Regions from separate parts of the Peribacillus sp. S4 genome, predicted to be linked through region 3. Evidence: predicted binding sites of a transcription regulator. Region 3 holds the regulator's gene; each other region holds the start of a gene.

Region 1 (4,915 bases), 1.3 Mb from region 3:
GTTTTTCAAGTGATATTTCCGTTTTATACCCCTTTATCACTCCGCTTTCCTCTAATTTATTCACACGTTCTTTCGTTGCTGGTGCCGTTAAGGACACTTCTTGCGCCAGTTCTTTCATGGACATGCGCCCATTATTCTCAAGCAAGGAAAGTATTTTTTTATCCGTTCGATCCATCTCAATCGCCCCCACTTTTTATAATTAACAGAATCCTTTCAAATACATTATAAAATAAAAAGAAATGTGATGAATACGTAATTAATCACATGTATAAAGGAATTTGCTTTTTATATAATTAATTCAAATATAAATAAGGGGGATGCTGTTATGAAAAAAGTATTGATGCTGCTATCCAATGGATTCGAAGCGGTTGAAGCAAGTGTGTTTACAGATGTATTGGGGTGGAATAAATTAGAGGGCGATGGCACCACTGACCTGGTTACGGTGGGACTTCACGAACGATTGAAATGCACCTGGAATTTCATCGTGCAGCCCGAACTGACCCTCGATCAAGTGAACCTTGATGACTACGATGCTCTGGCCATTCCAGGAGGCTTTGAAGAAGCCGGTTTCTATGAGGATGCCTATGATCAGAGGTTTCTTAATGTGATCAAGCATTTTCATAATAAAAACAAAATCATCGCAACCATTTGTGTAGGTTCCCTCCCACTAGGAAAAAGCGGGATATTGAATGGAAGAAAAGCCACAACATACAACCACCCAACCAGTAAGAGACAGGGGCAGCTAAAAGATTTTGGGGCGATTGTCGTGAACGAACCGATTGTCGTCACGGACAATATCATTACATCCTACAATCCATCCACAGCATTCGATGTTGCCTTTACGCTCTTGGAAATGCTCACTTCCAAAGATAATTGTGAACATGTGAAGGAATTGATGGGCTTCCATTAAGAATGTCACTATTGGGATGTTGATTTCCGCTCAAGAAACTCGCTTATCCGCGGGCGGTCGGGGAGTCGCACTTTGTTACAAAATACAGATGGAAATCATACTTGGAGTCGAAGGTAATACTTTAGGTCAGTTGGTTCAAGAACATTATTTAAATACGTTTTCCGAACTCTTTCTCCTACAGTCTTTTTAGAAGGATGAAAACTTGAAACATGGAAGATATCAAAGCAATTATGAAGTACAACGGACCATGAAAGCAGCGGCAAAAAGAGGTACGGAATGGTCTAATTCCAGACCATGATTTTAAAAGAAACCTTTGGTTATGTTTTTTACTATTTTATACGGATGAACCCCTTAAAAGATTGAAGAAATTTGCGACACTCCTGCCGAATAACTGGCTAGCCGAGACCTCGCAGCCGCTTGCGGTGAGGAGGCTTGGCAGACAGTCGGCGGAAAGGGAGGGGTTTTCTGAAATCAACTGAAAAAAAACTGCAGGCAAACTCGTTTTTTTTTCGAGTTGATCTGCAGTCTGGGGTTCCGAGTGAATTCGGAACCTGTTTCACGTTATTTCCAATAAGCCAATGAACGGGTTTTCATGGATGCACGGTACTGTTTTGTTGATTCCGGCAAGGCTTTATTCGTTGCATAATCGATGATGACACCATACCGGCGAATGACATCGAGACTATCCAGCTCGCCATTGGCGAATTTATCTTCCACGCTTTGTATGTTTTCCTCAAGCCTGTTGTTCCTGCTATTTAAGTATGCTTACACAACAATATTATTTATCAGGTGTTTCCGATGTGCCTTCCTCGCTGTTTTTGAGGTAAACTTCAGAAATTCCATTCATACCTTCCATTAGTTGCGTTTTAGTATATTCCATACTGCCAACCAGTTTATGAAGCTTCTTATCATTATTCTCTTCTGTAAGTTTAGATTCTGGATCAGTCACATTTTTTCACCTCCATCATTTAGGATGGCAAATCAAGATGGAAATATGTACGACAGGCGTCGATGGCAGACACCCTCTTACAGTACACTTTAGGTAAAAACAGGTAACTTTCATTAATATCTGTACTTCAAATAAGCAGGAAAAGATGATTTTATGAATCTTTTTTAAAAAATCAGCTGTTTTCAAGCCACTAAAGGGATATACTATAGTTTAGCTTTTATTACATTTTTGTTAGTATTTTTTCTCGTCTCACATTGTGTAATATTTTACAAGTTTTTCTAATTACATCAACAAAATGCTTATTGCAAAGGAGAATTGGATATGTCAGAAACGATTACCCAATCACAAACTGAACAACTTAATGCCCGCCAAAAACAATTAGATGTACTGGACCAATTATTAAAGCCTGAGGTTCAGGAATCATTGAACACTTTAGTCGAGCAGTTACCAAAGCTAACTGAGTTAGTGAATATTTTAACAAAGTCTTATGATTTCGCTCAATCGGTTGCGACTGATGATGTGTTGAAAAATGATACGGTCAGCGCCATTTCGGAGATCGCGACACCTGTGGTCCATTCAGTGAAAGGGCTTGCTGCTAATGCCATCGAGGCTAAGGATCGTGCAGAAGCGAATAATGATGTGATCGGTCTTTTTGGTTTGTTAAGGATGATGAAAGATCCGGAAGCACAAAAGCTTTTCCGTTTCGCCCAAGCATTTCTTGAAGTCTCTGCAGAACGTAAAAACCAAAAATAATTTGATAACTTTCAATCAGTAAGGACGGGGGATTAACTATGTCAAAACAAATCGTCATCTTAGGTGCAGGTTACGCAGGATTACTATCTGCCTTATCCGTACGTGAATATTACAAAAAGGATGAAGTGCAGGTTACAGTGGTGAACCAATTTCCAACGCACCAAATCATCACTGAATTGCACCGTCTTGCAGGCGGATCCATTTCTGAACAAGCCGTTTCCATTCCTTTGGAAAAGCTTTTCAAAGGAAAAGATATCGACCTTGTCATTTCCAAAGTGGAGTCATTCTCGGTCGATAATAAAGAAGTGAAACTTGCCAATGGTTCCACATTATCTTATGATGCCCTGGTTGTTGCTTTGGGAAGCCAAACAGGATTCTTCGGCATTCCGGGACTTGAGGAAAACAGCATGGTCTTGAAATCCGTAAATGATGCTAACAAGATTTACAAACATATCGAAGATCGCATCCGCGAATATTCTCAAACGAATAATGAAGCGGACGCAACCATCGTGATTGGCGGCGGCGGATTGACGGGCGTTGAGTTAATCGGTGAAATCGTGGATCATTTCCCTAAAATCGCCAAAAAGTTCGGAGTGGACTTCAAGGACTTGAAAATCAAGCTTGTGGAAGCTGGGCCAAAAATCCTTCCGGTACTGCCTGATCACTTAATCGAACGTGCCATGACAAGCTTGGAAGCACGCGGCGTTGAATTCCTGACAGGTCTGCCTGTAACGGGTGTTAAAGGAAATCAAATCGAATTGAAAGACGGACAAACGATAACGGCCAATACGCTTGTTTGGACAGGCGGAGTTGCGGCTCTTCCTATCGTAGGCGAATCAGGCCTTGAAGTGGATCGCGGCAAAGCAACCGTCAATGAGTATTTGCAATCCAAATCCCATAAAGACGTATTCGTTGTCGGCGACAGTGCCGTTGCTTTCCCTCCAGAAGGCGGCCGTCCATATGCTCCTACTGCACAAAATGCTTGGCAAATGGGTGAGCTTGTTGGATACAACCTATATGCAGCATTTGAAGGCAAGAAACTTGAAGAATTCTCACCTGTAAACTCAGGTACACTTGCGAGCCTTGGCCGTAAGGATGCAGTGGCAACCGTTGGGGCCAATAACACGTCCCTTAAAGGCCTTCCGGCTACATTGATGAAAGAAGCAAGTAATGTTCGTTACCTATCACACATCAAAGCCCTATTCAGCCTGGCTTATTAATTCATGATCACCGTGACATGTTCACGGTGCATGCCCTTTATTCCCGTTTGGGAGTAAGGGCATTTTTCATATCAAAAAAGGCGGGCACCCGCTGAAAGGGTCCCGCCATATTTCACTCTACATTACTATGTTTGGAATAAGTAAGCTCGTGGCTGATGGACTCGGTTAATGAATAGTCCAAGCATACTGCATCACATAAAACATGTACACATTGATCAAACAAAGAACTTAAAGGCTGGACGCTTTTCGTTTCATGTTCCAAGCGATTTTTCGTTGCTGCCGGTATCACCAAGACCTCATGAGAGACATTCGCCAATTCCGATTGGTCATTCGTCGTGATCGAAAACACCTTGCATCCCACTTCCCTGCCTTTTGCTGCAACTGATATCACACTTTTGGTCGAGCCGCTCCCGCTAATGGCTATGATCAGATCGCCTTTCGAAATAGAAGGGGTAATCGTTTCCCCGACTGCATAGACGTTTAAGCCAAGGTGCATCAATCTCATCGCAAAGGCTTTGGCCATGAAGCCCGATCTGCCTTCACCAACGATGAAGATCCTGGTGTCGGTCCGTAAATTTTTTAGGAGCACATCCGTTACCCCTTCGTCCATTTTGTGAAATACACCGTTCATTTCTTCTAAAATAACCCCAATTTCCTTCTTCAAACTTCCTTCACACCTTTCTTTCCATTCACCGTTTCCTTAAATAGACGGGCAGCTTCTGCTGGATTCTTTGCTTTTGTAATCGCCGAGCCAATGATGATGACATCCAGCCCCTTCCTGACCATTACAGGCAAGGACGAAAGAGTGATCCCTCCTGCTGCAGCCCTCATGGACCCAGCATGATTTCTCATATTGATCATGGCATGACCTGAATTCTCCTGGCTGTCCTTGCTTACATGCTCACAGAATATCGCCTGACAGTAAATCCGTAATTGCTCAAGCCGGGTATCTGATACATTCAATAAATCAATCATGATCTGTCCCTTGTATTCACGCGCTTTTTCCAGGCACTTTTGGATGGTTACATCCGATGCAGCCCCCATTACCGTAGCTATATCAGCCCCACGTTGAAAACAAAGATC
Region 2 (4,915 bases), 1.5 Mb from region 3:
ACGATGATGACGGCGAATACGACCATTAATTGCACTGGCAATGTCAGTTATACTTGCTTTTGTTCGCCAATCCACCATTTTTCGAAGACCATCGGTCTCTATTTTTTCACCATTTAGAATCGCTTCAAGGATACGACGTCCCGATAAACCAAAAATGTCTGATAGAACGGATGTTAGCTTGATATTAGCATCTTGAAGGATTTTGTGAATGCGATTCTGCTCTGATGTGCGATGATGAATCAATTTTTTTCGATAACGAGTAAGATCTCGTAAATCACGAATATCCTCTGGTGGGACAAAATTGTTTTCAATAAGTCCGCATCTTAGAAGCTTGGCAAGCCATTCGGCATCTTTCACATCAGTTTTACGCCCTGGAACATTTTTGACATGTCTGGCATTGGCAAGAACAAGGTGAAAAGAACCTTCGAGTATATTCCATATTGGTTTCCAGTAGACTCCGGTACTTTCCATCACAACATCGGATACCTGAAGGGTAGCGAGCCAATCACTTAAAGCCAAGAGTCCCGTTGTTGTAGTTGAAAAAGTTTCAATAGAGGTCTTTGGCTTTTTATCTAATGGACCAAATAATACACAGGCTACTACTGTTTCTTGGTGTACATCTAGGCCAGCACACCGTTCAATCATTGCTTCCATAGGAGAAATCACCTCAAAAAAGATTAACAATACATATGACAGGAGATTTGTTACAAAAATTTTTGTATACGTACTAGCAGTACACTAAATGGTTCTTCCATACTGTCACAACCAGTTTCTTATACAGGGTATCTTCCTTAAGATCCACCAAAAAAAGTTCAGCCTGGTTGTATTGTTATTTTCCATTATTGTCAAGGGGTTAATGGGTTAGACTCTATTTTGAATTTAGATTTTCGTAGTAGATGGTGGCGGCGGAGCGCCGCCATAGGAGTTTCTTATGCAACTATAGGGGAGGGTTAGTTGCATTAGTACAATGTTTTATCGTACTGCGCAGTAACCAACTATAATAAAATTAGAATTAAAACTAAAATCAAATTGGTGGTGTGCAGGTTGAATAAAGTCCTTTTACATCTCTCCAGAATATTTTTAGGTTTTATCTTCCTTATTGCAGGTCTAAACGGTTATTTTGTCATTTTTGACTTTGAACCATTTATTGCTACTAGCCCCGAAGCGATGGCATTATTCAAATTTGAATATCTATTAATATTTGAAAAGTTTTTAGAGATTGTTTGTGGAGTTTTACTTTTAAGTAATCGATTTGTCCCATTAGCACTTGCAATATTGGCTCCAATTGTAGCCAACATTTTCTTACTTCATTTGATCCTTGATCATTCGTTACTTGTTTTAGCAGTAATAATTGTAATCATGAATAGTTATTTGTTGTTTTGTTACAGAAAAAGTTTTAAAAGTATTTTGGAGAAAAAGCCTTCTCATTAATACTTCCTTGAATTACACATTTTACGTCAAGTTTGTATCAACTCTACAATAACGCTATTGAACAACGGGTGCGTTAACTGAAGATCAGAGCTGTCTTTAAGGCAGCTCTTTCTATATGCAACTAACGGGGCAGGTTTTTTGAAGAAGGATTTTGCAATCCTTATGCAGAATAAGGTAATGCTTAAAATCTTTGTACATAAAGGGTGTGTATGTGGATGGATTGTAAGAATGTTACCGGAGAAAATGATACAGGCAAATCACAATTAAATATACTTCTTGAAATAAATGAAATTTGCTTATCACTTAATTTTAACCTGTGGCTACGAGGCGGATGGGCGATAGATTTTCTTCTTGGAAAGATTACTCGTTCACATACTGATATTGATTTAGTTACTTGGTTACATTATCGTGAGCACTTGGAACATGCTCTTGTTAATGCTGGTTTTCAAATAAAGCCTGTAGGAGAGTTTCAAACCGATTTCCTCAAAAATAATGTCGATGTGAGTTTTGTATTTGTTCGGTATTCTGATAATGGCGATATAGTCGCTAACGGTTTTCCAGAGTGGGTATGGAGGAAAGATGCCTTGCCAATGGAACTTTATAATTTAAGAGGTGTATCAATAAATGTTCTAAACCCATACCAATTACTTGAGGAAAAAAGAGTTTACGAACAAGGAACAGGAAGAACACTTCGTCCAAAGGATTTTAAAAGCATAGAAATTATTAAACAGATAATTGATGCAAAAAGTTAGAGGTTAAGTAAAATTCTTATAGAACTGAACTAACGGGGCAGGTTAGTTTAACAAGAAGTAGTAAAATAGAGTTGATAAAAGACTGGAATTCCTCAATCAACACTGTTTATGAATGGTACAATTGGAAAAAAAGAGGTGTTAGTATGAGGAAATTATTATGGAGTTTCAGTTTGCTTGTTATCATTGTGGCGTTAGGGGGATGTTCAAGTTCCTCTAAAACTTCGGGTTCTCCTGAGGCAAAAGACGTTGGCTATCAAATAGTAGAGTACGGTGGATTAAGTGATAAACGAGCTGTATTGGATAAAGATAATGTCAAAAAGATTGAAGACATTATAGCAAATGTCAAATGGGATAAAACAGTATCAGTTGATAAAAGTAGTAAAGAAGATTCTGCATTTTGGTTTATAGACCAAGAAAACAAGGAAGGGCAGAAATATAAGGTGTGGTTCAACGAAGCTGGCTCCGTAGACGTGCAGGATGAAAAGGAGGTATGGGGCGTTTTGGAAGGGAAAGACGGTGAAACATTATCCTCTATTTTCAAACTTAATGAACAGAAATAAAGAATAGAAAAATATTAAGCTAACAGGTGCGTTAGCTGAAGATTGGAGCTGCCTTTAAGGCAGCTTTTTCTTTATTCAACTACCATGAAAATAAGTTTTTTTAGAATGGAAAAATGACAATACTTAAGAAGACCCCGCTCAATCGTTTTAAAAAAAGGGAGAGCGTTAAAGATAGAAACTGAGTAGCTTTACAGAAAAATTTATGCAGTTTAGTAGCCTTTGTAAAAACAAATTTTTTTTGAAAATGGATTGTAAATTGGAAAAAAGTGATGTATCATTAATTTGTGAAATGTTTCACAAACAGTATTATCCTTTTGAAAACTTAATGAGATGAAAGGATGAAAAACCTATGACAAAAGAAAAAGTAAGCCGTGTCGCATTAATTGGAACAGGGTTTGTAGGCTCAAGCTACGCCTTTGCTCTTATGAACCAAGGAATTGTAGATGAGTTGATTATGATTGATTTAAATAAAGAAAAAGCAATTGGTGATGTGATGGATTTAAATCATGGAAAAGTTTTCGCTCCAGATCCAACAAATATTCGCTTTGGAGAGTATGAAGATTGTGCAGATGTAGATTTAGTTGTAATTTGTGCAGGAGCGAACCAAAAACCAGGAGAAACACGCCTTGACCTTGTGGATAAAAATCTGAAGATTTTTAAAACAATAGTCGAGAATGTCATGGCTAGTGGATTTGATGGCATCTTTCTTGTTGCAACCAATCCCGTTGACATCTTAACATACGCAACATCGCATTATAGTGGGTTACCTAAAGAACGAGTCATTGGATCTGGTACCATTCTTGATACAGCTCGTTTCCGTTTCCTACTAGGTGATTACTTTAAAGTCGCACCGAAAAATGTGCATGCGTATATCATCGGAGAACACGGTGACAGCGAGCTACCTGTTTATAGTTCTGCAGACGTGGGTGGTATTCCCGTTTTAAAAATGATTGAACGCCAAGAACACTATAAAAAAGAAGACTTAGATGAGATTTTTATTAATGTACGTGATGCAGCCTACAAAATCATTGAAGGAAAAGGTGCTACCTACTATGGCATCGCTATGGGACTTGTGCGAATTACAAAAGCCATTCTCCACAATGAAAATAGCGTGTTAACTGTCTCTGCTCATCTGGATGGCCAGTATGGTGAAAAGCATGTGTACATGGGTGTTCCAGCAATCATTAATCGTAGTGGAATCCGAGAAATTGTTGAATTAGAACTCAATGAAGAAGAACAACAGAAATTCCAACACAGTGCTTATGTCTTAAAAGACATTTTGGCGCCTCATTTTGAAGAATTAAAATTATAACATTAAATAGAAAGAAGGAAGCATCATGTGGATTCAAGATTATAATCCATTGAATAACACGTACTTATCAGCCTTGGTTGCTGCCTTTCCTGTCATATTCCTTTCTATTGGGTCTGACTGTATTTAAAATGAATGGCATTATCACAGCCCTTCTTACACTAATCATTAGCATAGGTGTATCGGCATTTTTATTCCAGATACTTACTAGTTGGATCGTTGTTAGAAGGCCAATATGGTCAAAGAAATGTTCATGTTGATACTCCAACTGTAATTAATCGTACAGGTGCAAAAAATATTGTGGAGCTTTCACTAAATGAGAGCGAAAAAGAAAAGTTGGCACACTCTGTTAAAATACTTAAAGATATTCAATCTCTATTTTGGGAGTATTTTAATTTCTTAAGTAAGAAATTCTTAAGTAAGAAATTCTTACATAAGGGAGCTGTTATTATGTTAGTAGAAACTATCGATCCATTTAATAATCTTGCTATTTCAGCGTTAGTTGCAGCTATACCGATCCTTTTGTTTCTCTTATGTTTGACGATCTTTAAAATGAGAGGTATTTATGCAACGCTTCTAAATTTATTTGTAACCCTTCTTATTGTACTTTTCCTCTTTAAGCTACCTTTGGGAAAGCAATCGGGAGTGTTGTACAAGGTACAATACAAGGGATATGGCCGATTGGTTATATCATTGTGATGGCCGTCTGGTTATATAAAATCTCTGTTAAATCAGGGAAATTTGATGTTTTACGCGGAAGTATTGCGGGTATTTCACAAGACCAACGTCTTCAGCTCTTACTTATTGGGTTTTGCTTTAATGCCTTTCTTGAAGGGGCAGCAGGTTTTGGTGTACCGATTGCA
Region 3 (4,915 bases):
TTTACACGAGCTTGGATTTGAGCTGTATCCCCAGATCCTTCAACGATCGTTGTATTTTCTTTCGTAACAACCACTTTAGACGCACGGCCTAATGAATCGATTGTTGCAGATTTAAGATCAAGTCCGATTTCTTCAGTGATTACTTCGCCGCCTGTAAGAGCTGCGATGTCTTCAAGCATTGCTTTACGACGGTCACCGAATCCAGGAGCTTTAACCGCAACAGCGTTGAATGTTCCACGAAGTTTGTTCACAACAAGAGTTGCAAGCGCTTCGCCTTCTACATCTTCAGCAATCAATAATAGCGGTTTTCCTTGTTGTACAACTTGCTCAAGTACAGGAAGGATTTCTTGGATATTCGTGATTTTTTTATCAGTGATCAAGATATATGGATTCTCAAGGACAGCTTCCATTTTATCTGAATCAGTAACCATGTATGGAGATGCATATCCGCGATCGAATTGCATACCTTCTACTACGTCCAACTCAGTTGTGAAACCTTTAGACTCTTCGATTGTGATGACGCCGTCGTTACCAACGCGCTCCATTGCTTCCGCAATCAGTTGGCCCACTTCTTCATCAGCTGAAGAGATGGCAGCAACTTGTGCGATTGATTCTTTGTTTTCAACAGGTTGGGAAATGGCTTTCAATTCTGCGATTGCAGTATTGACCGCTTTCTCGATTCCTTTACGGATACCCATTGGGTTCGCACCAGCTGTTACGTTTTTAAGACCTTCACGGATCATCGCTTGCGCAAGAACCGTTGCAGTAGTTGTACCGTCACCAGCTACGTCGTTTGTTTTGCTTGCTACTTCAGCAACCAATTTCGCACCCATGTTTTCGAATGCATCTTCCAATTCGATTTCTTTAGCGATCGTCACACCGTCATTTGTGATAAGCGGCGAACCGAATTTTTTCTCAAGAACCACGTTACGACCTTTTGGTCCAAGCGTTACTTTAACTGCATCTGCAAGTGCGTCCACACCGCGAAGCATGGAGCGGCGAGCTTCTTCACTAAATTTAATTTCTTTAGCCATTTATAAGTACCTCCCTAAAATTTAAGAAAATTTTCGTTCAGTTAAGTATGATGTATAATTAGCCGATTACAGCTAGAATGTCGCTTTCACGTAAAATTAAGTATTCAGTGTCTTCGTATTTAACTTCAGTACCTGCATATTTTGAGAAGATAATTAGATCGCCTTGGGCAACCTCTAAAGCAACACGTTCGCCATTTTCAAGGACACGGCCAGTACCAACTGCTACTACCTTACCTTCTTGTGGCTTTTCTTTAGCAGTATCAGGAAGAACAATACCGCTTGCAGTTTTTTCTTCAGTTTGAACTAGTTCAATAATAACGCGATCACCTAATGGTTTTAACAAGTGAAACAACCTCCTCATATTCTCTTGATAATTTGTTTCATGATTATTAGCACTCATCACCATCGAGTGCTAACACATTTATAATATTAAATAAACCGAGCCTTTTTTGCAAGTATCTTATTGAAAATTTTTTATTAATTTCTGATAAATTACGGGTAAACTACTTTAGCATAATGATTTCCTAAACTTAGTCATTGAAATGTCATGTTAGGGGTACCTTTAAGTGGTGTTCTGCCCCAATTTTTGATACCATTTTGTAGTATGCGTTTATAGATTGTCCCCATGTCAGTAACGTTCCAAGCGGATGGGTGACTATAAAAGGAGTTTTCATTTTTGAAAAAAGAATATTGGTTCGTCATCATCACTTATATTGCCATGCAATTATCCAGTATTGTCGGGGTACCCATTTTCATGCTGATCGGGTCTTATACCGGAATGCCGGCTGATGAACTCGAAGTGAAATCTGCAGCATACTGGATAGTTTTCAGTTTTCTCGCTGCTTTATTCTTGATTCTTTTTTTAATGAGAAAAGATATGAGGGAAAAGCTGGACACGAGAAACCAAACTTCCGTATCCATGTCCATATTATGGGCAATTGCAGGAGTATTCATGGCTCTTTTTGCGCAAAGCATTGCCGGAAGCATTGAACAAATGCTTGGGGTGGAGTCTGAATCTGAAAATACGCAGCAACTCATTTCACTCATTTACAAAGTCCCCATGGTCATTTTCGTCACTTCAGTAATTGGACCTATATTGGAAGAATTAATTTTCCGTAAAATCATTTTCGGATCACTTCATAAACGCTTTAACTTCTTTATTTCAGCTTTAATCAGCTCAGTTATTTTCGGCTTGGCGCATGGTGAATTTGAACATCTTCTTTTATATACGGCAATGGGCTTCACTTTTGCTTTCCTTTATGCGAAAACTGGCCGCATTCTCGTTTCCATGAGCGCTCATATTGCGATGAACACGCTTGTTATCATCCTTCAAGTGGTATATCGGGAGGATATTGAGAAGATGCTAGATACTGCACAGGCCTTCATCGGAGGTTTATTATGAAACGTCAATCACCATTATTCATGGGCATCATTTATGCAGGCTTAGGGGCTCTTTTTACCGCTATCGCAATTCAAACCGTCAATTCTTCTGGATGGGGACTCTTTGCCTACATACTTGTCCTTATTGCGACTCTTGATTTTGGATCGGGATTACGCATGATCATGCTGCACTTTAAAATTAAAGCCGCACAAAAAAATAAGAAAAAATAAAAAAACGCTGCATAAATGCAGCGTTTTTTCATTCCTCCAAAGCCGCTTCTTCCACTACCGGATAATGTTTCAGGAAGTAGATGAGCGACTGAAGTTCCACGGCCAGGTCAATGTGGTGGACCCTTATGGATGGCGGCACGGTCAGCCGTGCAGGTGTGAAATTCAATATTCCTTTTATGTCAGCTTTGACTAGACGATCGGTTATCGTCTGGGCTACCTGTGCAGGCACTGTCAATATCGCTGCAGTAATATTATTTTCCTGCAATAGTGTATCGATTTGATCCATATGGTAGATGGGCACATCAGCTATTCGCTTGCCGACCTTTTCTTCAGATACTTCGAAAGCCATTTCAATTTTTGTATTATTATTTTTCATGAAATTGTAATTTAAAAAAGCGGTTCCTAAATTTCCCACTCCGATTAAAGCGACTTTGGTCAATTCATCTTGATCAAGTGTTTTTCTGAAGAAGGATAATAAATAATTGACATTGTAGCCGTAGCCTTTTTTCCCAAGCGCGCCAAAGTAGGAAAAATCACGGCGAATGGTAGCAGAATCCACTTTTACGGCTTCACTTAGCTCAGCCGAGGAAACTCTTTGTTTGCCTGAGGAATGTAAGTTCTTTAAAAATCGATAATACAATGGCAACCTTTTGGCTGTTGCCTGCGGTATCTTTGGGTCATGGTTCATTGTTCTTCCCCGCCTTCACACATGCTTTTCAACTTAATCTCTATCTGTTCGTTTTACTTGCCTTTTATAATCGCTACTAGACACTCCGCCTGTTTTCTCCACTAAGAATGTAGGCCCGATCACCATTCCCTTATCAATGGCCTTACACATGTCATAAACAGTCAAGGCAGTCACGGATGCAGCTGTTAACGCTTCCATTTCCACACCTGTACTCCCTTTTGTCTTAGCTTCCGTTTCAATCCTAAGCCTATATCCTTGTTCTTCTTTTTCCCAATCAAAGGCTATATTGACCCCTTGCAGAGCAATGGGATGGCACATCGGAATTATATTGGATGTATTTTTGCTGGCCATGATTCCTGCAACTTGTGCAACAGCCAGTACATCACCTTTTTTCATTTTATGGTTCGTGACCAATTCATATATTTCATCATTCAATAAAATGCTCGACTGAGCCACTGCCGTCCGGGTTGTTTCAGGCTTAGCACTCACATCGACCATTTTGGCCCTGCCCTGTTCATTAAAATGCGTTAAGTCTCCCATTTAAGTAACCCCTCCTAAATCATACACTATTATTCCACTTTATGTAATAGCTTTTCTTTCAGCTTGGAACCAAGCTGTTGCCGATAATAACTAAAATACGTTAAACTAACAGTAATCAATTGAGGTGAAATCTATGATTTTATTACAAATCAATCAACTATCGAAATATTATGGAGCTGAACTTATTTTATCAAATATGAAGCTCGAAGTTCAAAATAAAGATCGAATTGCCCTTGTCGGCCGAAATGGCGCCGGCAAATCCACTCTCCTAAAAATCATTGCCGGGCAGCTTTCCCATGATGGCGGTGAAATAATCAAACCAAAAGGCGTCACCATCGGCTATATGGCCCAGGATACTGGATTGGAATCCGCATTGACCATTTGGGATGAAATGCTTACTGTATTCACTGACCTTATAGAGCAGGAAAAGGAACTGCGTCGCCTTGAGGCTGATATGGCCAGACCTGACATCTTTGAAAACGAAACGGTTTACCAAAAAGTGCTGAATGAATACGACACTTTGATGGTGGCATTCAAAGAGAAGGGAGGTTATCAATATGAAGCGGATATCCGTTCCGTATTGCATGGTCTTCAGTTTGCCGACTTTGACTATTCTACCCCAATTTCCACTTTAAGCGGCGGGCAAAAAACAAGGCTTGCCTTAGGTAAGCTGCTTTTAAGGAAACCGGATATATTGATTCTGGATGAGCCGACGAACCATTTGGATATCGAAACCCTCTCTTGGCTTGAACAATATTTACAAGGCTACCAGGGAGCTGTCCTCATTGTTTCCCATGACCGCTATTTTTTAGATAAAGTAGTAAACCTGGTATATGAGATTTCCCGGAATAACATGAAAAAATACCATGGTAATTATAGTTCTTACCTAGAGGGAAAAGCGGAAGATTATGAGCGGGACATGAAACTGTTCGAGAAACAGCAAGGGGAAATCGAAAAGCTTCGCGATTTTGTCCAACGTAATATCACAAGGGCTTCCACAACGAAAAGAGCACAAAGCAGACGTAAACAGCTCGAAAAGATG

Evidence for each region. Region 3 encodes Rex, which represses fermentation and respiration genes when NADH is low (regulators of the CRP and FNR family bind a similar motif). Its sites were predicted from a motif close to TTGTGAAATATTTCACAA; they were not measured.
Region 1: the regulator Rex is predicted to act here: its motif matches at 2,114-2,131, upstream of ACJ9PY_RS21920 (DUF1641 domain-containing protein).
Region 2: the regulator Rex is predicted to act here: its motif matches at 3,026-3,043, upstream of ACJ9PY_RS08875 (L-lactate dehydrogenase).

The regions. Positions count from the first base shown of each region.
Region 1 is NZ_CP175708.1:4,608,410-4,613,324, forward strand. Features, by position in the region: gene ACJ9PY_RS21900 (Lrp/AsnC family transcriptional regulator) at 1-175, opposite strand, end outside; gene ACJ9PY_RS21905 (DJ-1/PfpI family protein) at 326-910, shown strand; gene ACJ9PY_RS21910 (hypothetical protein) at 1,472-1,627, opposite strand; gene ACJ9PY_RS21915 (hypothetical protein) at 1,689-1,859, opposite strand; gene ACJ9PY_RS21920 (DUF1641 domain-containing protein) at 2,181-2,612, shown strand; gene ACJ9PY_RS21925 (NAD(P)/FAD-dependent oxidoreductase) at 2,651-3,832, shown strand; gene hxlB (6-phospho-3-hexuloisomerase) at 3,945-4,496, opposite strand; gene hxlA (3-hexulose-6-phosphate synthase) at 4,493-4,915, opposite strand, start outside.
Region 2 is NZ_CP175708.1:1,839,902-1,844,816, forward strand. Features, by position in the region: gene ACJ9PY_RS08855 (IS110 family transposase) at 1-654, opposite strand, end outside; gene ACJ9PY_RS08860 (DoxX family membrane protein) at 1,045-1,431, shown strand; gene ACJ9PY_RS08865 (nucleotidyltransferase domain-containing protein) at 1,647-2,183, shown strand; gene ACJ9PY_RS08870 (hypothetical protein) at 2,327-2,743, shown strand; gene ACJ9PY_RS08875 (L-lactate dehydrogenase) at 3,093-4,055, shown strand; partial or broken gene ACJ9PY_RS08880 (L-lactate dehydrogenase) at 4,230-4,409, shown strand; partial or broken gene ACJ9PY_RS08885 (L-lactate permease) at 4,503-4,915, shown strand, end outside.
Region 3 is NZ_CP175708.1:305,974-310,888, reverse strand. Features, by position in the region: gene groL (chaperonin GroEL) at 1-1,034, opposite strand, end outside; gene groES (co-chaperone GroES) at 1,093-1,377, opposite strand; gene ACJ9PY_RS01650 (CPBP family intramembrane glutamic endopeptidase) at 1,711-2,436, shown strand; gene ACJ9PY_RS01645 (YdiK family protein) at 2,433-2,645, shown strand; gene ACJ9PY_RS01640 (redox-sensing transcriptional repressor Rex) at 2,674-3,333, opposite strand; gene moaC (cyclic pyranopterin monophosphate synthase MoaC) at 3,367-3,873, opposite strand; gene ACJ9PY_RS01630 (ATP-binding cassette domain-containing protein) at 4,007-4,915, shown strand, end outside.